One region of the Anabaena sp. CCY 0017 genome, then DNA from elsewhere that is predicted to be linked to it. Evidence: riboswitches for the same ligand, from Rfam matches in the RefSeq annotation. Region 1 holds a riboswitch; each other region holds the start of a gene.
What was found. A riboswitch is a leader RNA that binds a small molecule or an ion and turns the genes downstream of it on or off. The one in region 1 is predicted to bind cobalamin.

Region 1 (7,972 bases):
AACAAGACCGAGAAATGTTTGTTTCACTAATTGAAAATAGTAGTGATCTGATTGGTTGCGCTTCTCTAGAAGGACAATCCCTATTCATTAATGAAGCTGGACTCAAGTTAGTGGGTGTTGATAGCTTAGAAGTTGCCAAAAATTTCAATATTCTTGAATATATGCTTCCTGAAGATATAGAAGATATGCAGCAGCGAATTATACCTACTGTCATGGAACATGGTCTGTGGCAAGGTGAATATCGTTTGCGGAATCTTCAGACGGAAGAAGCAATTCCCGTTGATTTTAACGTGTTCGTAGTTAAGAGTTCTGAAACTGGTGAGCCTTTGTGTTTAGCGACGATTACACGTGATATTCGCGATCGCAAACAAGCTGAAATCAAATTGCAGCAACAAACCCAAAATTTAGAAAATACCCTATACGAACTCCAACGCACCCAATCTCAACTTATTCACAGTGAAAAAATGTCCTCACTTGGGAATATGGTTGCGGGGATCGCTCATGAAATTAATAATCCAGTTAATTTTATTCATGGTAATCTCATCCCAGCCAGTGAATATACTGAAGATTTGCTGTGTCTCCTAGAACTTTATCAACTACACTTTCCCAATCCCCCGGAGGAAATTCAAGCAGAAATTGCCGCTATCGACTTGGAATTTCTGAAAGAAGACCTGATTAAATTGCTTAATTCTATGCAAATAGGAACCCAAAGGATTCGGGAAATTGTGTTATCTCTACGAAGTTTTTCTCGTTTAGATGAAGCCGAGTTTAAACAGGTAAATATTCACGATGGTATTAATAGTACTTTGATGATTCTGCAAAATCGCCTGAAATCCAAACCAAATCATCCAGAGATATTAGTTATCAAGGAGTATGGTAATTTGCCTACAATTGAATGCTATCCTGGACAACTCAATCAGGTCTTTATGAACATTTTAAGTAATGCTCTTGATGCTGTGGAAGAAGAGTTTGTTGGCGAAGGAGGACAAATTCGTATTACTACTGAAGTTGTGAATACAAACACAGTAGCAATCCGTATTGCAGATAATGGTCGAGGAATTCCCGAAAAAACATTAGAAAAAGTATTTGATCCTTTCTTTACTACTAAAGATGTGGGTAAAGGTACAGGATTAGGACTATCTATTAGTTATCAGATTATAGTAGATAAACATCATGGAAAGTTATCTTGTAATTCCATTCCTGGACAAGGTGCAGAATTTTTAATTGAAATTCCTATTAGTCAGTAATTATAGCAAAGTGCTGAGTGCTGAGTGCTGAGTAGAAACCAAGTAGGGGTGGGTTTATTCAAATAATATTGGTAATTGAACATATCTGTAAACCCGCCCCTACATCAAGGCTTTCAGTAATTAAAAAGCTCTGCTAAAACTTTCGCGAACCGGGTATGACTGCGCTTAGAGCCATAGTGTAGCGTAGGCTTAGATTTGTTGAATGTACTGTCTTGGTGTATAAACGGAAATGCTGCCATCACTACGCTGAATTGTTCGGGTTTGGCTGGAACCAATTAGAATAACTGTTCGCATATCGGCTGAATCTGCTGTTAATTGGTCAAGTTTGATTACCTTCACCATCTGCCCTGGTCTGCCAATGTTTCTGGCTAATACTACTGGGGTGTCTGGTGTTCTATATTTCAGCAAAATATTTTTCGCTGCTTCTAGTTGCCAAGTGCGCTCTGTGGACACGGGATTATAAAAGGCGATCGCAAAATCAGCTTCAGCAGCTCCAGCAATTCGTTGTTCAATAATTGACCAAGGTTTTAAAATATCAGACAGGGAAATCGCGCAGAAGTCATGTCCTAAAGGCGCACCAATAACCGCCGCCGCCGCTTGCATCGCTGATATCCCTGGTGCAACATGAATGTCTATACTATCCCATTCCGGTTTGGGGTTGCGATTCCTACGGAGCGCTGCGCTATCGCATACCTCAAATACAGCCGCAGCCATTGCATATATCCCAGGATCACCAGAAGATACTACGGCTACATACCGCCCTTGTGCTGCCAAATCCAGCGCCATTGTTGCCCGTGCAATTTCTTCACGGTTGTCGGACTCATGCAGTTGTTTACCATCAGCGAGAGAACCAATTAAATTTATGTATGTTTTGTAACCCACTAAATCAGTTGCAGATTTGAGTATTTCTTTCACCTCTGGAGACATCCACTGTGAACCACCTGGCCCAGTGCCAATAATGGCTAACCGCCCCTGTGCTTGACCTATGGTGCTGGGGTCTATGGGTTTGGGCGCAATGGCGATCGCTAGGTGGGAAGATGAGGAGGATAAGGGAGACGAACCAGTGGCGTTGATGGCTATGGCTTGGGCTGGGCTATAACCTTGTGCTGTCAAATTTTCTAGTTTATCTGAGGTAAAGAAGCGTGTAGGTACTTTAAAGGCGTTAGCAATGGCTTTTAAGCTGGGATTATTCGCCATGTTGATAGGTGCAAATATTCCAGCTACTGATGCGGGGGCAAGTTCGGCATCTGCTAACAATTGTTGTACTAAAGCTAGATCAACAGTATCACTGATGGCGTTCGCGGAGCGTGCGTTCAGCGCAATCGCTATAGTTGCTGGGTGATAAACCAGGCGGTCGGGTGCAGGAGTGACTAATTGTTCTGTAACCTGAATAGTTAAATCGCCGTTGGGGTCTATCGGTAGTTGACTATTACTCAACCAAGGTGCTGAACCTTCAAGCTTGACTTGCGCCCCAGCTAATAAATCTGAGATAAATTTCTTCGCGTCATCTGGATTGGCTAAATGATATCCAGGAGGAGGAGATAATAGCGCTGTGCGGAAACGGATATCACCTGTTGTAGTGATTGCAGGTTTAACATCAAGTTCCTCAGCAATGCGTCGCGCCAAATCATTCACGCCATTCAGTCCACCCAAAAGCGGAACCACAGCACTTCCATCTTCAGCTACAGCTAATACTGGCGGTTCCTGTTTTTTATCAGAAAGCATTGGTGCGATGGTTCTAATCAGAATGCCAGCAGCACAAATACCAATTAACGGTGTTCCCTCTGCGAATAACTCGCGCACTGTATCACCGAAGTTAGTGAAAGTGACATCAACACCAGATGTGCGTCCTGCCAAACCGTATAATGTCGCCCCTGGCAGGACATCGATGATTTTTCGGGCTACTGGTACACTGTTTTGACCCAGTACCACAACGGCAGGTACAATCTTTGTGATCATTTAATTAGATATTTTGTAAAATTTGATATCCTTTCAAATCAAACCACATATAGACACAGATAATCTTTCGTGTATGGCTAGGTAATTTAAGCCTGTGGTTTTTCAAATAAATACGAATCATAACTAGAAGTTGTTATTAAACCTATAGTCGATTTTTGGTTGGGATGATAATCATTGAGAAATAGGGTACTTGATCGGGATCAACTTCATCCAGGGGTACAATTCTCTGCTGTGTCATTGTTGCCCTCTCAATATACAATGCTCGTGATGCCAATCCTAATTGATGTAAAACATTTCGCACTTTGGTAAAATGGCGACCTAGTTTCATTATCGCCGCCGCATCGGTTGCTAGTAAGTGCGTAGTCAATTCTTCTGCCGGCATGGGGGCAGGTAAAACGGTCATAATATCGTTGTAATAAGTGAATGGTACACCCAAGGCTACAGGACAAGCCATAAGTGAAGAAACTCCTGGTACAACTTCGGTTTTGTAGTGTTCAGATAAACGGGTGAAAACATACATGAAAGAACCGTAAAAAAACGGATCACCCTCACACAACACCACTACATCCCTTCCTGCTGCTAGATGTTCGGCTATTGGTGCAACTTCTTTGTCATAAATCAAATTGGCCGTTTCTGGTTCTAAGGCGCGGGGGAGGTGAAACAGCACTTCGATTTGATTCCCGGTGAGATATTGGGAAACGATCGCTCGCGCTATACTTTCTTTATCTACTGCTGACTGATAAGCTACCACAGGGGCAGCCTGTAATAGTCGCAGTGCTTTCAATGTCAATAGTTCGGGATCACCTGGCCCTACGCCAATTCCATAGAGACGGCCTTTGATTTGCATGATTATTCTTCCTCTGTTGCTAGGGCATTAACTGCTGCGGCGGCGATCGCACTGCCACCACGCCGACCATGTAATGTTAAAAATGGTACACCTTTGCTATTTGCTGCCAATGCTGCTTTTGATTCTGCCGCACCCACAAATCCTACGGGGAAACCTAAAATTAGCGCTGGTTTCAGCACTCCTTCTTCCAGCATTTCTAATAACCGAAATAATGCTGTCGGTGCATTTCCAACTGCTACCACTGCCCCTTCTAAGTGCAATCGCCACAACTCCACCGCAGCAGCTGATCTCGTATTACCCAAACGTTTAGCTAACGCTGGTACTTCCACATCATAAAGAGTGCAAATAACTTGATTGTTTGCAGGTAGTCTCTTTCTCGTAATACCTTCGGCAACCATTCGGCAATCACACAAAATCGGCGCACCTGCTGCTAGTGCTGCGCGTCCAGTCTGTACTGCCGTTGATGAATATCCCAAGTCATTGACGATATCAGTCATTCCACAGGCATGAATCAGGCGTACAGCCACTTTTGCTACATCTGGCGGCAGCACATCTAGGTTGGCTTCTGCTCTGATAATGGCAAAGGATTTACTGTAAATTTCGTTAGCATCTCGGATGTAGTCAGACATGGGAAAATAGTGAATGGTGAATGGTGAATGGTAATGGCTATGCCACGCAAGTTAACAGAAATAACCCTAACTCACTGGGGAGAATAACGGCTGTAATTGGGCAATTCCATATCTATTAACAAATTCTCCAAAGGATTCATCAGGATTTCGGCATTGAATTTTATAAACTTGTAACATCTGCCCTAACAATACAGGTAGTTCGGCCACTGTGACATATTGATAGAGTTGACGACCAAATTTTTGGTTGCTGTCACCTATGGCTTCGCTACGCCAGCTATCACCAACATAAATATGATAAGCTTCCAAGGTTCCATGTTCTGATTCTAGACTGACACCGAGCAAGGTAATATCACTATGACTATGTTGGGCGCAAGATTTTTCGCAGCCGCTAAAGTGAATATTAACTGGGTGATTCAGACTAACATGAGTTTCGAGATATTTTGCTAATGCTAAAGCATCACCTTTAGTATCTGTGGCAGATGCTGCACAACCTTTATTACCAGAACAGGCAACTAATGCAGTATTGATATTACTTGCCGATATATCTAATTTTAGAGCAGCGATTTCACTCTTGACATCGGTAAGCGATCGCTGTGGAATATCAGTCAGGAGTAAATTTTGCCAAGGAGTTAGCCTCAGAGTCCCGCTACCGAATTTTTGGGCTAAATCAGCTAAACCCCGGATTTGCTGACTCTCTAGCCTACCTAACGGTAAAACCACGCCAATATAAAATAAGCCTGGCTGACGCTGGGGATGAATGCCGATATGTTGATAGTTAGATTTTGAATTTTTTTCGAGACTGGTTTTATTCAACTGTCGCTGAGGGGTGAGGTTAAAACCTAGACGTTGTTCAACTTCTTGCAGATAATTTTCACAACCTAAGTTATTTAACAGCTCTCGCAAACGCAGCTTGCGCCGACTGTTAGGGTCAGTATAATTGAGATAAATATCTGCTAAAGCTGCCAAAAGTGGCAAACATAACTCTGGTAATAAGACAATTCCCATATCAACGGGTGGTTTTCCCTTGACACCGACGCTGAGACATAGCCGAAAATAAACTTTCCCGTCAATTAAGACAGCAGCAAACATGATATCGTTGAGGCGATCGCACACCGAAACTTTACCACCACTATCAAAGCAAACGCTAAATTTTGCTGATAGTCCTGATAGCTGAGGATGTGCGGCGATATAATTTTCCCAGTCTTGCACAAAGGGACGAGTATCAATTAATTCTTGGGGATCAATACCAGCAGTGGGGCTGGTCATAATATTCCGAATGTGGTCAACAGCAAAATTGCGAGAACCGATACCGATATTTTGTAAATGCTTGAGAACTGCTGGATTTATTCCCGAACGCAGTTCCCTGATTTGGAGGTTGGCGCGATTGGTAACATCAACATAACCGCCCCCGTAATTCTCTGCTATATCTGCGATTGCATGACACTGTTGACTATCCAGAATTCCACCTGGTATTCTGATGCGAGATAATATCCCATCTTGGGCGGCTGTATCATAAAACAAACCAGGACATAAGGCAAAACCGGACAGCAAAACTGTAACTCCTTCCCTGTGCGACGCAGGCAGTAGATAGTGAGTGTGTCTTTAATACACTGCTATGGTTGGCATTCTGACTTGGCAAGTAAAAAACTCAATGCTCTGTTTTGGCCTTCCCATTACAGCTGCGGCACAGTCCCGGAATTTCACCGGAGTTTCCCAACTCTTAGCTTTATTAATTTAACATGATCAGGTATTCAGCTCGCTGGATGCTGCATATTTTTAATATTCAGTTAAATATATCACTTGATATATTTGGAGAATTTATTGACAAACCAGAGATTAAGCCTGTGACATTTTTTGGGCTAATTACGCAAAATTCTACTAATTTTATTGTACTAAATCAACTAAGGTGTCACACTGGAACCGGACTACACAGGAAACTAAGCATCCCCGATAATGCTCGGATGTGAATACAGATAGTGTGATGTTGCTAGAACCAGGTTCTAATATGCGTTTCACCTTGCAAACTTGCATTTTATTCTTGCAATAGGCAATAATGCGATCGCCTGCTTTGACATCCAACGCTTTAATTTTCAATTAATACCAACCTAATTGTGAAATTTCATTAACCCAAGTAAATATATATTTCTATATTTTACCTGTTCAACAGTTGTAATGCTTACTCATTATAACACACGAGTAAAAGTTATAAACATCAAACTTGGGAGTGTTGAGTTAAAACCTGATTAATAGATTAGAATAACTGCTCTTAATCGCAGTCAAAGCCGCAATATCTAGTTAAATTATTACAGCTTCTATGACACGGAAATGGCTATCGATTGTGGGGATTGGTGAAGATGGGTTACAGGGTTTAAGTGCGATCGCTCGTTCTCTAGTAGACCAAGCTGAAGTGATTGTCGGAGGCGATCGCCATTTAGCCATGTTCCCACCAGATGACCCACGTCAGAAAATAGCCTGGACATCTCCCATTAGCACCTCCATAGCCGACATTATCCGTCGTCGGGGTGAATCAATCTGTGTATTAGCCAGTGGCGACCCCTGCTGTTATGGTATCGGTGTCACCATTACCCGACAAATTCCCCTAGAGGAAATTACGATTATTCCTGCACCGTCTACCTTCAGCCTCGCCTGTGCCAAACTGGGATGGTCTTTCACTGATATAGAAACCTTGAGTTTGTGCGGTCGTCCAGCTTCTTTACTCCAGGCTTATATCTATCCCCAGGCTAAACTGTTGATTTTGAGTGAAGGAAAAGACACCCCCGCAATTGTTGCCGAAATCTTGACAAATCGTGGTTATGGTGGTAGCAAAATTACAGTTTTAGAACATCTGGGCGGTATTCATGAGAGAATTGTCGAAGGTACAGCCGCAGATTGGCATGAAACAGAAATTGCACCGTTGAATGCGATCGCACTGGAATGTATTGCTGATGCTGGGGTAATACCTTTACCCAGATTACCAGGATTGCCAGATCATGCCTATCATCATGATGGACAGTTAACTAAGAGTGAAGTGAGGGCGGTGACTTTAGCAAAATTAGCTCCCACTCCCGGACAGCTACTATGGGATGTCGGCGCGGGTTGTGGTTCAATTTCTATCGAATGGATGCGGACTCATTCTCGATGTCAGGCGATCGCTATTGAACAGAATTCCTCTAGACTGGGGTACATAGCCGATAACGCAGCAGCTTTAGGAACTCCCCACTTAAAAATTATTAGCGGTAAAGCACCATCAATTTTGAAAGATTTACCCACACCCGACGCTATATTTATTG
Region 2 (7,972 bases), on a different contig from region 1:
GTAGTAACAGAAAAATTCAAGTGTTGCAACGTCCCTAAAATTCAAATCTCAACCGAATAATATTGTTTTGATAATTACGGTTTTAAATCCATTCTTTAGGTTAAAGGCAAGGACACAATCATTTTATATGATATGCTTATTTATACCGAAAAATAGTAGTGATTTAATCTCCCTATATTTGTATTATAAATATTTATGGAACTCTAGTAGCATAACACACTAAAACGAATAGAGCTAATGCGTTAGTCTAGCTGTGATGCACTTCAAAAAACATAAATTTATAAGGTAAGCTTGTGCCTGATATAGCGTTACATAAATATCTCCCTCTTCTTCCTGAAGCAGCACTGCAAGAATTCATAGAATGGTGTGTTTTAGAACAGGCAAAAGCCGCAGGTTGTAATTTTACTCCAGACCAAAGTAAGTTAAATAACTTGCCACCAGCAGAGTATGTTCCTAAGCTAATTGACCAGTTTATGAAGGTTAAGCCAGACCCAATTAAAGCCGGGTTAGTAGCTGCAATTGCTGGTAAGGAAGCTGACAAACATGGTTTATCTGGTTTAGCTGTTGTCGCCGATTTTATCGCACTTTACGTCAAGTATTTAATTCCTAAAGAAGGTAATACTCCAGAACAAGCAGAAATGATATTAACTGACGCATCACAAAAGCAATGTGAAAAATTCACAGAAATTGCTCACAAATATGATGTAAAGTTTTAAAATTTTTGGGCGATTAGAAATCGCTACTACACAAACATGACGCGTAGCGGCTTCCCTACGGGAAGTTCGCCTGCGCGGACTATAAAGAAACTCAAAGTTTTAAACCCAGGTCGCTGGGTTTTGTCTGTGTAGCTGCGACTTCCAGTCGCCAAGACTTTACTTTAACAGATGTATAAAAAATTAATAATATCCGATGCTAACTATCATTGGTTGCGGTAATCTTAACCGCAGTGACGATGCTGTAGGCGTAATTATTGCCCAACGCCTACAACAATATTTAGCTGCAAATCCTCATCCTGATGTGCGAGTGTATGACTGTGGAACCGCAGGGATGGAAGTAATGTTTAAAGCCAGAGGTAGTAAAACATTAATAATTCTTGATGCTAGTTCCACAAATTCAGAACCAGGTGCTATATTTAAAGTCCCAGGAGAAGAACTAGAAGCTTTACCAGAACCTAGTTATAATTTACATGATTTTCGCTGGGATAATGCTTTAGCTGCTGGAAGGAAAATATTTGCAAATGAGTTTCCCGAAGATGTCACAGTTTACCTAATTGAAGCCGCAAACCTTGATTTAGGACTAGAATTAAGTCCCATAGTCCAACATTCTGCTGACTTAGTATTTAAACAATTAACTAACCTAATCAGGCAGTAAAATCAATTACGAATTACGTTAGCGAAGCTCCTCTGAAAGAGGCACTATGAATTACGAATTATAGCTTATGCCCAATCACGATAAACAGACAGTTCATCTACTCTCATTTCAAAGGGTATACCTTGACTATCTGGGGGACAAACACGGATTTTAGCACTGGTAATGATGGAGTTTAGTAACGTTCCCATTGGTACGATTTGCTGCAAAACTCGCCAATTAGTCACTTGATCAGGACATTCAATTACTAATGTCATTGCATTAGCAAGGGTTGTGACATACCAGCGACAATTAGACAGCAGGTTTTGAATAGTGCGATCGCACCCTTCATAAAAATACCTACTAATAGAATACTCTAATTGTTGACGCAGTATAATATCTGCCGATGTCGGCTGCTTAGGACGAGAATCATCACTATTAAAATAAAAATTATTGTTCGCCATCTCTCTTTATGATCCTAGTTATTTGCCAATAGCCATCCCATAGAGAACATCTTTATCGGTTTGTAATAATTCTTGGGTTTCATCATCGTAAAAAGCACCAATTCCACTACAATCAATTCCCAAATAATTACTCACCAAATAAATTCTTTGTCCGAAAAAACCAGCTAATTGCATAGCGGTTTGATAATTGATATAGTTAGATACAAAGAACAAAGTTACAGCACAATCTCTCGCGATCGCTTGATTCACGCATAAGTAACCCGTCCGTTCCCCGAAATTACCTGCTTTTAGCAGATGCGTACCTTGATATAATCCCGGCGATATCCCCTCAACTCGATGCACAACAGAGTAAATTTCTATTTCCTCAAAATTTTCTGTAGGTATCGATTGTGCAATTTGTCGCCAGATATATAAATAGTCTTCTTGAGAAATAAACTGCTTCCGGAAACGTCTAATGGAACGTCTATTCCAAACAGCTTGATAAAATTTATCCTGATCAAAGTTAAACTGTGGCTGTACTAGTGGCTGTGTTGCACTTTGCTGTACAGATGTTAGTTCATAGCTATGTTCAATAAATTCATTAGCTTCAAAATAATCTGTCCCACAGACAAAAGGAACCTTTAGCCTTAAACGTCTGACTGGCTTTTCTTGCACCTCACCAGAGATTACCCCCGCAGTGATAAACTCTTTATTTTCAAAGCCTAAAACTGCATTGAGAGCAAGTTTATCAAAATCAAAAATCAGTTGTATATCTTTGTTATGCAAATAGGCTGATGCTGCGATCGCACCTAAATGATGACCGCTATCTAAAAAGCAATATCTCAGGCTTCTATCCTGATATTTCCAGCTAGACCTATAATAAACGCAACTAATTAAAAAGATGTACCCCTTGATACTTTTCCCCGGTATAATATAACTTTCTAACCCATCATCAATTAATTCGTAAATGAGAGTTAGACAATTATTCTCAACTTCCAGATGATATATCCCATCTATCATTCCCGACATCCCGCGCACTTGGACATACACTTCTGTCGGATATAAAGCCCCTGCTGAGGGATTTACTCGGAGTTTATAGGGTACATCTTTATAAGCTTTTTTCAGCGTAACTGCACTGGTTAACCAAATAAACGAATGCAGAGGATTATTGACATTTAATTTCACCCGCCGATAAAACTTGGGATAAACTTTAAATGCAGTTGGCTGGGTTGAAGCATCTACATAATTGGGATTAATCTGTACAGATAAGTAAGAATGCTTGGTTGCATCGTGGTAAGCTGTCTTTAAATTCTTACTTTGAGGCATTTCTGAGTAATCCTAAAATCTCGATATTGCTAGCGAAATCTATCGCTTTATAGTCGTCTAAATTTCTGATATCCAAATTAGGATTGTGTTGTAAAAGTAATTTAGCCACACCTGTTTTTCCTGCTGATGCTGCATACATTAAGACAGTTGCGCCGTTATCATTTTGATTATTAATGTTAATTCTTGCAGCTAGAAGTAAGCTAATTAACTCATAATGATTGCCGAAACAAGCAAACCATAAAGCATTATTCCGATCATGGTTTTTAGCATTAATATTTGCCCCCAAATCAATTAATTCTTTGACAACTGCATAAACTCCTTCTCTGGTAGCTTTCATCAAAGCCGTATCACCATTTTCACCTTGTTGATTTAAATTTTGGGTATTATAGCCGTTTGCGAGCAGCCATTGCTTGGTGACTTCACTCATTTTTTGCTTTTTGATCTGATTCATAACTCATCCTTGATATTTCTAAATTGACTCAGCAATGTGAATAGTAGGGATAGCCTACTATTTATAAATAAAAAATTATGGCATTCCTAATGATGGGAGTCGTTAAAAACTCTAGCTAGGAGATTAATTGGTAGCTTGAAACACCCCATGACCTCAGTCTGGCATTTATTTGTACCTAAATAAATTAGGTTAAATTTAGAAGAATATTTACGCAGATTTTCGCTATCTTATTCTTGCACCTATCTTAATTTCTGCCTAATTTTTAACTGAACAAAAATTAAAATAGAAATGTCGGAAATAATCTATAATCGCTTTTTCTTGAAGATTAGGTTCAAGAGCAACAATTTAGCTTATTTATATATTATCATTCTGATAACTTTAAATTATGAATCATTTATAAAGATTCCAAGACATCTTAGAGTTGATTTGCAAAAGGAAACTTAAAAATGCAGCTAAAGCTACACTTCAGTTTTAAAATATAATAAATTAGACATCTAGTGAAAATAAAATAAGGGTTATCTGGAACCTTTGTAGAGACGTTCCATGAAACGTCTCTACATTCTTTGTCGGAGATGTTTATTAGACATTAAGCAAATTTAGATATGCTTTTTAACACATCCTCGTAGGTAAAATACCAATACGGTTTAGTTAAACAAGCAAACTTTTTGTCAAGTACACAGTAATTTAGCTTACCTACTGTTATCAGTGTTGTTACTCCTAGACCAGTTTCTATGAATTTTATAATTCATAATGTCATAAATTTGACGAAAGTATGATAGATTCTCATATATCCGGTTCTAATAGAAATCAGCTATTAGAGGTAAGGGGGAAAGTCTGGTGTAAATCCGGCACTGTCCCGCAGCTGTAAACCAATTTTAGAGTTTTAATTTGAGATATAAGATTGCATCGAACAGTCTAAAATCCCCAAGTTGAAATTTAAAACTGCGTAAGTCAGAATACCCGCCGATATAAAAGTAACTTTAGCTAAAATCTACGAGGCATAGATGACAGCAGAACATACAATATTTGTTTGCACCACTTGTGCGAGTAAGTGGGAAGATGGTAAGCGTGTGGGCGAAAGTGGCGGAGAGCAGTTGCTCAAACACTTACAAGCACATTATCCCAATTGGGAATTGAACACAGAATTTATTCTTCAGCCAGTGAACTGCATGAGCGCTTGCGATCGCTCTTGTGTGGTATCCTTTGCTGCATATAATAAATCTACATATCTTTTTGGTGATATTTCTCCTGATTTGTCACCCGCAGCAGTTGCTGGAGTATTCGAGTGTGCGAGTAAATATTATGCTCACCCAGAAGGTTTATTACCGTGGAGTGAACGCCCAGAACCATTGAAGAAAGGAATTTTGGCAAGAATTCCAGCAGTATCTACGCCCTCTCTGATAAAATCTCCAGAAAAAGAACTCTGTAATTAAAAATACCAGATTTCCAAACTAATTAGGCGATCGCATCTCATATCTTCCTCTTTGCGTCTGGTGCGCCTCTGCGTGAGACAGCAGGCGAAATTTGGTATTTGATCAGAATAATGTGATTAAATACCAATACCTTCGCCAAGCTGACCTTAACCCTAAATGCAAAAATCAAAGTCAATTAAGATTTCCAAAGCAACACGCTACCAAAATGCAGCCATAGATTACTATATGGGACTCACAGGTTCCTCCTATCTACATTATGGCTATTGGGAAGTAATACCAAATATTGATGAAGAATTGACCATAACTCAGCTGCGTACAGCACAAGAAGCCTATACAACTAAACTGTTTAGTTTCATCCCTGAAGGAACCAAATCTGTACTGGATGTAGGCTGTGGTATTGGTGGTAATGCAAAATTACTATGGGAACGTGGACTGAGTGTTGAAGGACTAGCACCCGATGCAATCCAAGAAGAGAAATTTATTCAAAATACTAACGGTAAAATACCTTTCTACTTAACGACATTTGAAGAATTTCAGACTTCACATTCCTATGATTTAGTTCTATTTAGTGAAAGTAGCCAATATATGGCTGTGGAAGATTTAGCCCAAGGTGCTGCGCGTTTACTTAATAGTGGTAGTTACTTACTAATAGCAGATATGATGCGCTTGGATGCCGAATACAAAGAAGGAATTTTTTCTAACTGTCATGTTGCTGATGACCTCCACGCAGCTTTAGAAAAGGCTGGATTTAAATTAATTAAAAGTGAAGATATTTCTCAATCAATTGCACCAACAATTGACTTATGTCTGAGTAATTTTCGGACTTTTGGATTAACCACATTTAAATATATTGCTGATGTTGTTAAAATAGCAGTTCCACCTATATATAAAATAGGAAGTTGGGCTTTTAAACGTTGGTTAGAGAAACCAATTGCCGAGGGTCTAGCTGCACGAGAAATTTTTGATAATCATCTTTGTTACCAAATTCAACTTTGGCAGTTATAAAAAGTTTTGAGACGTGATAAATCGCGTCTGAACAAGAGAGTGACGTGATAAATCGCGTCTGTACAAGCAAGTGCGGAGTAAAGGTTTGAAAAGGTGATTAACTTGAAGATGCGGTGGCTGAGGAGTTATCATCCAGACATTGTTCAGGAAATAATATCACCTTTTTTAAGTTTGATCGCACGAGTATATCAGGAGTCAACCACTCATGAAATTTTGCCACTTCCCACATTCACAGCCACTGCATAGCATTTTGTCTGTATCTATTTTTCGAGTCCGCCAGAGTTTTGCCGCCAAATATAATTGCTTGACTGGGGTAGCTGTCGCTTTAGTTATTTCTATCCCAACTTTAGCCTCAGCCGCACCTTTGCGAGTCGGGGTAGCTGGTTCGGCTCCTTTCGTGGTTAGCAAAGATCCAGAAACGAATGGCATTAGTGTGGAAGTTTGGGCAGAAGTAGCTCGATCTCAAAATATAGAGTATGAATTAATACCTCAATCCAGCGTTGCCAATGCCCTAGACGTTGTAGAACAGGGAGACTTGGATTTATTGATAGGCCCTATCACAATTACTGCTCAACGCCTACAAAAAGTTGATTTTACCCAACCTTATTTTTCTACAGAAATTGCCGTCTTAACAACATCTGAAGACCCCAGTATTTGGAGCCGGGTTAAACCTTTTTTTGAGACTGCGGTGTTAACTTCTTTGGGCGTATTAGTTATTCTGATGTTCGTCGTCGGGAATTTGGTGTGGTTAGCGGAACGAAATAAAAATAGTGAACAATTCCCCAAAAATTATCTTCAGGGAGTGGGTAACGGGATGTGGTTTGCACTGGTAACATTAACTACAGTGGGGTATGGCGATCGCGCACCTGTTACCCGTCTCGGTCGTTTCATCGCTGGGACTTGGATGGTATTGGCTTTAGTCACAGTTTCTTCCTTAACAGCCGGACTAGCTTCCGCCATAACCATCGCTTTGTCTGGTGATTCTACTGAACGATTTACCAGTCCTTCCAGCCTGCAAAATGCCAGATTAGCAACCGTCAAAGGCTCATCCAGTGTTGAGGTAGTGCAGAACTATAGTAATCGAGTTCAAGAAGTCGCCACTCTAGCAGATGCTGTAAAACTATTATCTGCCAAATCAGCAGATGCAGTAGTATTCGACCGTCCCGCGATGGAATATTATCTCACGCAAAATCCCGAATTGAACGTAAAATTAACTAACTTGTCTTTGGGAACCGAGCTTTATGGGTTTGTTTTACCCATCGATAGTCCTTTAACAAAAGACCTCAACATTGAATTGCGACTAATGTCTGAAAATGGCTCTTTAAAAGACATTGCTAATCGCTGGCTCAGTTATATATCAGAAGATACTAAAAATTCTGCAATATAGCAATTCCAAATAAAAAATATCCCCGAATTCTCAAAGAATTCGGGGATCTAAACCTCCTTAGAGGTTAAAGCAATACTCTACACAAGATATGGTTCTTGGTGAGTCTTAATTGTGCAATTAGAACGGGGATAAGTAACGCAAAGTAAAGCGAAACCTTTATCCATTTGCTCATCATCTAAAAAGATTTGATCAGATTGATCAATTTCACCTTCAACGACTTTTCCCACACAACTAGAGCAAGAACCTGAATGACAAGAGAAAGGTAACTCAAGACCATTTTCTTCTGCTGCGTCTACAATGGTAGTCTCTTCATCAACTTCAATTGTGGTGTCGAGGTCTTGCTTTTTGTTGATTAATCTAACTTGATAGGTAGCCATTTTCCGATTCTCCTCAAAATTTATACGATCAGATTGATTTCACGAAGTTTATGAGTTTCTGTTACTTAGTGAACTCCAAACTTCGAGAAGCAGCGCGGAAGAGGACACTGCATTGATGGGGTTCCTCCGGCTGTAGGCGAACGCAAGTAGTATCGGCTTACGAACTTGCGATTTTTTCCAAACCCGTAAATTAGCAAGTGTCC
Region 3 (7,972 bases), on a different contig from region 1:
TCGCCTAGCAACTACCGACTGTACACAGATAGAGATATAATCAGATTGCAGCGTATCGTCGCCTTAAAAAATCAAGGTTTCCAACTCAACCATATTCGCCACATTTTAGAAACCGAACCACAGACAGACAACCTCATAGGACAACTCCAGCAGCAATATCGGGCTGTGATGCAGCAAATAACCCAACTCCGACAAACAGCCTCAGCATGGGAGCAACGCGATTTTGTGAGGTTCGGAAATTTGGTAATATAAGTTACCTAAGTTTTGAGCGATCGCTACCTAGAAAAGGTAAAAATAGGGAATTTCAACCAGGGTTTATTAGGAATCAGCCCTGGTAATTGAGATATAAAATCCGATCTCACATTTTCGCGTTGCTCCCCTCAGCATTAGAGAACTTACTCGGACGCGATCGCCATTGTCAAATCATGCAAGCCGAAGTTCTATCGCAACTCAAACATTTAGAAGTAGAAACCCAAATCGGAGTAGGAGAACTCAATCAGCTGTGGAATGGCTTAGATGCAGAAGTACATCATCATCCAGAATCATTCACCGAATCATTGCAGAGAATTTTACCCGACTTATCCCAGCGTTCCGAAATCGAACAAGATTTAATTGCCCAATTAGTCATAGCCTGCGGTGATGTTAGTTTAGTCTCCTTTGTGAAAATTAGTCAAGGTGCGATCGCCGCCAGTAGAGAAAGCCTCAAATCCGGGTGTAACATCGTCGTAGATATTCCCACCGTCGCCGCAGCCTTAGATCAAACCAGACTCACCCATCTAGGTTGTGAAACCATCACCTTAATAGACAACCCCCATATTACCACCGCCCCAGAAGCCGAAACAGAATTTTGGCAACAGCAGAAATGGCGAAAAAAACTTACCCAAATCACTAACAACAGTATATTAGTCATAGGATACGCCCCCTCAGTCCTCTTAGAAATCTGCCAAGCCATAGACCAGAAAAAAATCCAACCCGCCCTCATCATCGGCTTACCCATAGGCTTCAGTCACGCCCCCGCAGCCAAACGCAGACTCATGCAACAACCCATACCATACATAACCATAGAAGGAACCCTGGGCGGAGGACTCCTAGCCGCCACAACCCTCAACTCCCTACTAGAAACCCTAATAAATAAACCCCATTGCCACTGCCATCTTACCTCCTAACCTTTGCGACTTTGCGCCTTTGCGCGAAACATTCCTCCTACCCCCTCCGCCGCAAAACCAACCAAGTAACAACCGGAGTCCCAATTAAAGCCGTCACCGAATTGAGAGGTAAAACCAACTGATTTCCAGGTAACTGAGAAACCAAATCTGCAACCAAAGCCAAAATACCCCCCATCATAGTCACCGCAGGAACCAAAACCCGATGGTCAGAAGTATTAAACAAACTCCGACAAAGATGAGGAACCGAAACCCCCAAAAAAGCGATCGGTCCACAAAAAGCCGTAATCGCCCCTGCTAAAATAGAAGCACTAGTAATCAACCAAAACCGAGTCCGTTCCACAGCCAAACCCAGAGTGCTAGCATAAGATTCACCCAGCAGCAGCGCATTCAAAGGTTTCGACAACAGAATAGCCACAGCCAACCCCAAAACCACCACAGGGGCTAAAACTAAAATTTGTGTCCAAGTCACACCGCCAAAACTGCCAAAAGTCCATTGTAAGTAAGTTTGAATATTATTCGTTTCACTAAATTGCAGCAAAATACTCACTAAAGCACTGGTAGCATAGCCAAACAATAAACCTAAAATCAGCAATTGCATTGTATCTTGAACCCGACGCGCCACCAGTAAAACTAAACCTAAAGCTAAACCTGCGCCTAAACTGGCGGCTATAACTAAACTTAAATCACCAATTATTCCTAAACCTTTAAACATAACACCAGCACCAGTAGCACTTGTGGTCAGAACAACCAAAGCTACTCCTAAACTTGCACCAGAACTAATTCCTAATACAAAAGGTCCCGCTAAAGCATTTCTAAATAAGGTTTGCATTTGTAAACCACTGACTCCCAAAGCTGCGCCGGCTAAGGTGGCTGTTAAGGCTTTAGGTAAGCGAAACTTGAGGATAATATTAGTCCAAGTGGCTTTTTCTGGTTCTCCTCCTAGTAAGATGCTAAGGACTTGGTTGACGGGTATATTGACTGAACCAAAACCTAAATCTAGTAAAAAGGCGAAGATTAAGGCTGATAGTAAGGTGAGGAAAATTAGATATTGTTTGGTTGATTTTTTATGAGTTAGGAATTTAACGAACCGCCAAGTGCGCCAAGTACGCCAAGAGAAGAAAGAGAGGATTTCACGCATTGTTTAAAATTCGTAGTGAGGACTTTAGTCCTCAAGTTAATTTACGGTAATAAACGAGTTGATGATTGGGTAATAATTCAGGATGAAATATTTTAATTAAATCAGCTAAAACTACATCAGGGTTACTAATACCACCTTCCCAATAGTCGTTTCCTTGATGTTCGTTTAATCGAGCATCATTATTATAAAGGTTGCCTATTTTTACAGCCTGAAAATCACCATAGCGATTATCTGCATTCAATAAATCTGTTAAATTCTGCCAAGCTTGACTAAAATTCAGCCAGTAGTCAGCATTAGCAGCACGTTCTAAGATAATCTCGAAAGATAGGGGAAGGCTACCAGATGTGTTATCATCATTCCACAGATAATTTGCGCCAGCGTCATTGAGATATTTAGCGACATAACTATCACCTCCTGGCATATACCAAGTCCCTTTAAAGTTAAATCCTACAAATACGCTAGGACGTTTATTTATAGACTGAGTTTTTTGAGCAATATCTTTATATTTCCTCGCAATTTCACTAAATATTTTTTCGGCTATTTCTTCCTGATTAAAAAACAAAGCGGTAAATTTCATCCACTCGGTTCTTCCTAGCGGAGAATTTTCCATATATTCCGCATTTATGGCGACTTTTAAGCCAGCATCTACTAATTGCGGATAACTATCTGACTGTGAATTCCCCACAGCATAGGTTGTAATTAAGTCGGGATTTAAATCTAATATCTGCTCAATATTGACATTATTATTTCTCCCCACTTCTGTGATTTTTCCGGTTTTAATTCTCGAAATCACATCAGGTGTATTTATTTGTTTAAAATCACTCACCCCGATGAGTTTATCCACCACTCCTAACTTAGCTAAATGCGGTAAATGAGTCGTCGAAAGAGAGACAATCGAATTTACCGGGACAGTAATTACTTGCGTTTCTAAAAAATCCGGCGGTACTGGTGCGCCACACTGCACTAAAACATATTGAAAACCCGTATTAGCATTCCGCCAAGGATTTTTAACCGTGACAACTTTGTAATGTTTATAATACTCCACATCAAAACCAGTCGCATAATTAACGCTCACTTTTGCGGGAAAATAATCAATATTAGGATTGTATTCTTGATTACAAGCGCTGCTACCCTGGGGAATTGTATTGTTACAAGAGATAATTAAGGTAGCAACTAAGAATAATAGACAGACAAAAAAGTTGAGTTTACGTTGATGATGTTTTATAACTATCATATTCCGGTGCTATTTTTCTGGTTTGTAGTTAGGACTTTGGGGAGCATCCCAATTTAGTAAAAACATAGAAGATTGATGTAAAAAACCTATTAAACCCTCTTACCTTGGCGTTCTTCTCCCTTGGCGCTAGCCTCTCCCTTTGGGAGAAGGGGAGACGCTACGCGAATGCGTCTTTGCGGTTCGTTTTTCCATTCTTCTGTAAGCCAAAATCCCATAAATATAGGACTCATATTTGATTTATGAAACACACCCTACATATACTTAGATTTTTTCAATAATCAAATCGGATTCCTATAGATTGAACTTACAAATTTGGGATGCTCCCGGACTTTGGTGGTTTCAGGAAGGACTAAAGTCCTTACTACAAACAAATATTTACTCTGGGGGATAAGAATATTCCCTCACCTTATTACCCCTCACCAAATGTTCCTCAACAATAATTTCCGCCACATCAGGAGTAACGCGAGTATACCAACTCCTATCCTCAGAATTAAACACCACTGGTCCCAACTTACAAACCTCCAAACAGCCAGAAGTTCTCACTTCAATATCTAAACCAGCTTTTTCCACAGATGCTTTTAAAGCTGTAAAAGTCGGTTCCCACTTCCGAGAAGGAAGACAACGCCCAGAAGTACAAACTGAGATATAAGAACGCTTTAAAGGATTGCGAGTAAATGGTATCGGCTGCTTTCCTAACACATAAATTTCCCGCATTTCCTCATACAGCGCTAACTTAGCTAAATTAGGTTTACCCTCTGGTAATAAATTCTCATCCTCCACAAAAGGATTAGGGAAAAATATCGTCATTACCTCTACATTTGCACCATTCCAAAATTTAATTCCCCAACTTCTGGGATTTCCTTCTGCATTAAAACGACGATAAAAAGCAGCCCGACTAACTTGACGTTTTTGTCTTAATTTCAATGGGGTTTTACACTCTGGTCCCCCTAAACTTGGTTCAATACATAAATGTAAATGCCAACCTTCAGCTGCTACCGTTAAATAACCATCGTAAAGAATACACAATTTAGGTGCAGCAGTAAATTCCAGTTCTAATACACCACCTTCGGCAACATGACCGACTCCTACTTGATGCCAATTTTCCTGAAATAAGGTGTACAGCAATGATGATAAAACATCTGTATTGGCAGGAAAATCTTCATACTCAACTCTACCTCCTGAAAGCAGAGGTTCTGTTGTCATCAGATTTAATGGTGTTACCCAAGGATTAAATTGCGTCATGGTATTTACCAATTTTTACGAAATTTTTCAGAATGTGGATCTTAAACCAACTTGAAAAACTCTACCTGCGTCGGGGAAACCCGCAAAAAGTTGATAGCGTTGGTTGAAAATATTATCTACACTACCACTAAGTACAAGGTTATCACTCAGAGAAATTCGCAGTTTAGTATCAAAGGTAGTATAACCTGACAAAAATTCTGTGTTGGTATTATTTGTGGGATAGCCACTGAGAGAACGCATGAGAAATTCTAAATATAAACCTTGAGCATTTTCATAAGAAATTCCGGCATTTAAACTATTTGCACCTGCGAAGCGTAACTCTTTACCTACTTCCGCAGAATTGCTACTTTCTAATATTTGTGGGTCATTCAGAGTATAATTGGCAAAGGCAAAAATATTCTTGGCTAGTTGCACATTCAAAGCTGCTTCAATTCCTCTGGTACGCACTAAGCCAATATTTTCAAATGAACCTATAGGAACACCAAAGTCAAAAGCAATATTATCCGATATGGTATTTTGAAAAAATGTTAAGCGTAGTAAACCAATATTACCTAGTTTTTGGTCAATACCAATATCATAACTATCACCTTTTTCGGGTCGTAAATTGGGATTCCCCACAAATCTAGCACCTTGACCAAATAAGTTAGATAGCGTAGGTACACGAAAATTTCTGATATAATTGGCTCTCAGGGTGGTAGATTCAGAAACTGCTAGTCTTGCACCGATACTGGGTGATGTAAAGGAACCATTAGCTAAACTGTTAAAATCTTGGCGCAAACCTAAGTTGACACCGAGGTTAGGTGTGATATCTACTTCATATCTAGCAAATAATGCTCCTTGACTAATACTACCGTCATAACTAACTGTTCTAATATTATCAGCAAAATTTAAGGTACTATTATTTGCTGAGACGTTGCGGTAGTCAAAGCCATAAACTAAAATTTGATTGTCGGCAAATTTCCAGCTATGCTGTGTTTGAATACCGTAGGAAGTTTGTCTATTGTCTAGTTGGTTAGTGGGTCTGTCAAAGCGAGTGTTGAGAAAGTCTGTGTAAATCTTTGCTGTTAATAAAGAATCATTTCCTTGACCTAGCTGAGAGTTCCAAGTTAAGTCAGCTAAAACTTGGTCTGTATATTTGCGATTATTAGGAGTTAAGGAATTGAAAAATCCTTGACCAAATTGTGGTTCAGGAATCGCTACTCCTCCTGGTACGCCTTGATTTTTAGCTAAGTATAAAGTAGAAAGAGTTAAGGTGTTTCTATTCCCTAAATCTGCTTCTAATTTGACGTTAAAATTATTAAACAGAACATCATCGTTTTCCCTGGTTCCCTCAAAATTAGCTTCGGGAATGAAAAAAGGAAAATTATTTTGCGCCTGGGTACGGTTATAACCCACAACCCAAGATATATCACCTTGTCTCCCGCTATTTTGAATGGTTTGCTGATTTAATCCATACGCGCCCAGAGTCACTCCCGCTTCGGTGGTAATTTTCTCTGTGGGACGACGAGTAATAATGTTAATTACACCCCCAATAGCATCGGAACCGTACAAGGTAGAACCACCACCTGGTAAAACTTCTACTCTCTCTACATTATTGGTGGTAATTTCCGAAAGGTCAAAACCACCAGAACCCAAATTATTGATTGGTCTCCCGTCGAGTAATATTAAAACTTGTCCGGTGTTAGAACCGCGAATAAATTGACCGCTTAATGCACCAACTCCTGTACCGACTGTACCATCACCTAAGACACCGGGGAGAAATTGCAGGGCTTCTTTGACTGTTCGCGCCCCTCTAGCTTCAATTTCTTCTTGGGTAATTACATACACAGGGCGTGTAGAATCTTCAACTGTGCCATCACGCCGCAAAGGTGAAGAGACTCTTTGATTTAAGAGTTTCTCAATTACAGTCAGTTCAATATCGGGTTCTGGTTCTGGTTCTGAAGCCATAACATATCCTGATGATAAACTACTATAAATTGTGTGCAGAATCAGTAAGTTGATCCCGCATTGCCAAGAAATTTTAGGCATCTAGTTTCTCTGTTTAAGTATGGGTGTGATTTAGACTGCTTGTAGAGTCTAGGACATGAGTTTTTAACCGCCGATAAACGCCGATAAACGCCGATGAATTTCAGGTTGATTAGTTAATTGTTTGCAAATATGCTGGCTGTATTGAGTTACACGACGACAGGATGCCCACTCCAGAAGATTTATCATGTTAAGATGTCTGCCTGGTTTACTTGCAAGGCGCTGTATATCCAAATTCAGCCACAAAAAATTTCCAGTTAAGGGAATACCTGAACTCAGCAAAAATTTATGTGCTGGTGCGTTGCTTTGCACGAAAACGCATCCTACAAAAATTGTGGGTTTAATTCTGTTTTAATAAATACCTGTGCTGACCAAGTTTTTTTGTTCTATACATGATCTGTGCCTCGCAGATAGGTGTTTGCTTGGAAGTTACGTCAGTGGGCATTCTGACTCAGAGACAAAAACAATTATTATCTCTTCACAGCTGCGGGACAGCGCCGGATTTACACCGAACTTTCCCCCGTAATACAGGAGTTACCTGTTACGTCTGATGGATGCTTGCCATAAGAACTGACTTTTTTGATTCAATCATATTACTATAAAAGTGTAAATTTGTACAAAAAAAGTTGCGTTGCCGGAAAGATTAGATACAAAAGGTTGTTACCCAGATGGTAATGATAATGATTATTATTCTGTCTAACTGTTTTGTCAACTGCTAATAGAGGTAATTTGGGCATAAATAGTTAATTTTTATGACTTTTTCAGACTCGCTAAGTCTTGGTCAACAGAAAATTAGAAGAAATTTGACACCAGATGTATAATTAGCGCGTCTCCTCTTGCATTAAAAGATAAAATTAAGACCATCCGGCTTTCTGTACCTAGATAAAGAGCATTATGTGGCAACAAGAAAAAAAAGATAGTGCGATAGTCAGTCTGGCATTATTACTGTCCTTAGCTACTAGCCCTATGGCAGTACATTTGTTCGTGCCGACACCAGTGCTGGCACAATCTGCCACTGACGCTGACTCTTTTCCACTACCGACAAGTGTGGAAGATGGAACTACGGTGCGGATTGATGGTTCTATGAATTTGGCTGCAATCAACCAAAGTTTAAAACAAGGTTTTGAGCAAGAGTTTTCGGGGGCTAATGTAGAAGTTGCCAGCAAT

Region 2: another riboswitch for cobalamin. It lies ahead of ACM0OW_RS04775 (DUF1636 domain-containing protein); the one in region 1 lies ahead of cobG (precorrin-3B synthase).
Region 3: another riboswitch for cobalamin. It lies ahead of ACM0OW_RS12765 (hypothetical protein); the one in region 1 lies ahead of cobG (precorrin-3B synthase).

What each region holds. Positions count from the first base shown of each region.
Region 1 covers NZ_CAWUDG010000001.1:1,321-9,292, reverse strand. Annotated here, with positions in the region: gene ACM0OW_RS00045 (PAS domain S-box protein) at 1-1,247, shown strand, start outside; gene cobJ (precorrin-3B C(17)-methyltransferase) at 1,437-3,206, opposite strand; gene ACM0OW_RS00035 (precorrin-2 C(20)-methyltransferase) at 3,349-4,053, opposite strand; gene ACM0OW_RS00030 (precorrin-8X methylmutase) at 4,056-4,682, opposite strand; gene cobG (precorrin-3B synthase) at 4,749-6,233, opposite strand; cobalamin riboswitch at 6,282-6,439, opposite strand; gene ACM0OW_RS00020 (hypothetical protein) at 6,567-6,776, opposite strand; gene cbiE (precorrin-6y C5,15-methyltransferase (decarboxylating) subunit CbiE) at 6,997-7,972, shown strand, end outside.
Region 2 covers NZ_CAWUDG010000003.1:67,208-75,179, forward strand. Annotated here, with positions in the region: gene ACM0OW_RS04745 (WD40 repeat domain-containing protein) at 1-38, shown strand, start outside; gene ACM0OW_RS04750 (hypothetical protein) at 294-716, shown strand; gene ACM0OW_RS04755 (hydrogenase maturation protease) at 910-1,371, shown strand; gene ACM0OW_RS04760 (hypothetical protein) at 1,437-1,811, opposite strand; gene ACM0OW_RS04765 (SagB/ThcOx family dehydrogenase) at 1,830-3,116, opposite strand; gene ACM0OW_RS04770 (ankyrin repeat domain-containing protein) at 3,103-3,567, opposite strand; cobalamin riboswitch at 4,343-4,550, shown strand; gene ACM0OW_RS04775 (DUF1636 domain-containing protein) at 4,572-5,000, shown strand; gene ACM0OW_RS04780 (class I SAM-dependent methyltransferase) at 5,157-6,005, shown strand; gene ACM0OW_RS04785 (transporter substrate-binding domain-containing protein) at 6,256-7,392, shown strand; gene ACM0OW_RS04790 (2Fe-2S iron-sulfur cluster-binding protein) at 7,470-7,769, opposite strand.
Region 3 covers NZ_CAWUDG010000008.1:170,315-178,286, forward strand. Annotated here, with positions in the region: partial or broken gene ACM0OW_RS12730 (MerR family transcriptional regulator) at 1-201, shown strand, start outside; partial or broken gene ACM0OW_RS12735 (precorrin-8X methylmutase) at 381-1,166, shown strand; gene ACM0OW_RS12740 (iron chelate uptake ABC transporter family permease subunit) at 1,204-2,304, opposite strand; gene ACM0OW_RS12745 (ABC transporter substrate-binding protein) at 2,336-3,538, opposite strand; gene ACM0OW_RS12750 (hypothetical protein) at 3,628-3,768, opposite strand; gene ACM0OW_RS12755 ((2Fe-2S) ferredoxin domain-containing protein) at 3,914-4,780, opposite strand; gene ACM0OW_RS12760 (TonB-dependent receptor) at 4,808-6,808, opposite strand; gene ACM0OW_RS12765 (hypothetical protein) at 6,872-7,117, opposite strand; cobalamin riboswitch at 7,224-7,372, opposite strand; gene ACM0OW_RS12770 (DUF4912 domain-containing protein) at 7,700-7,972, shown strand, end outside.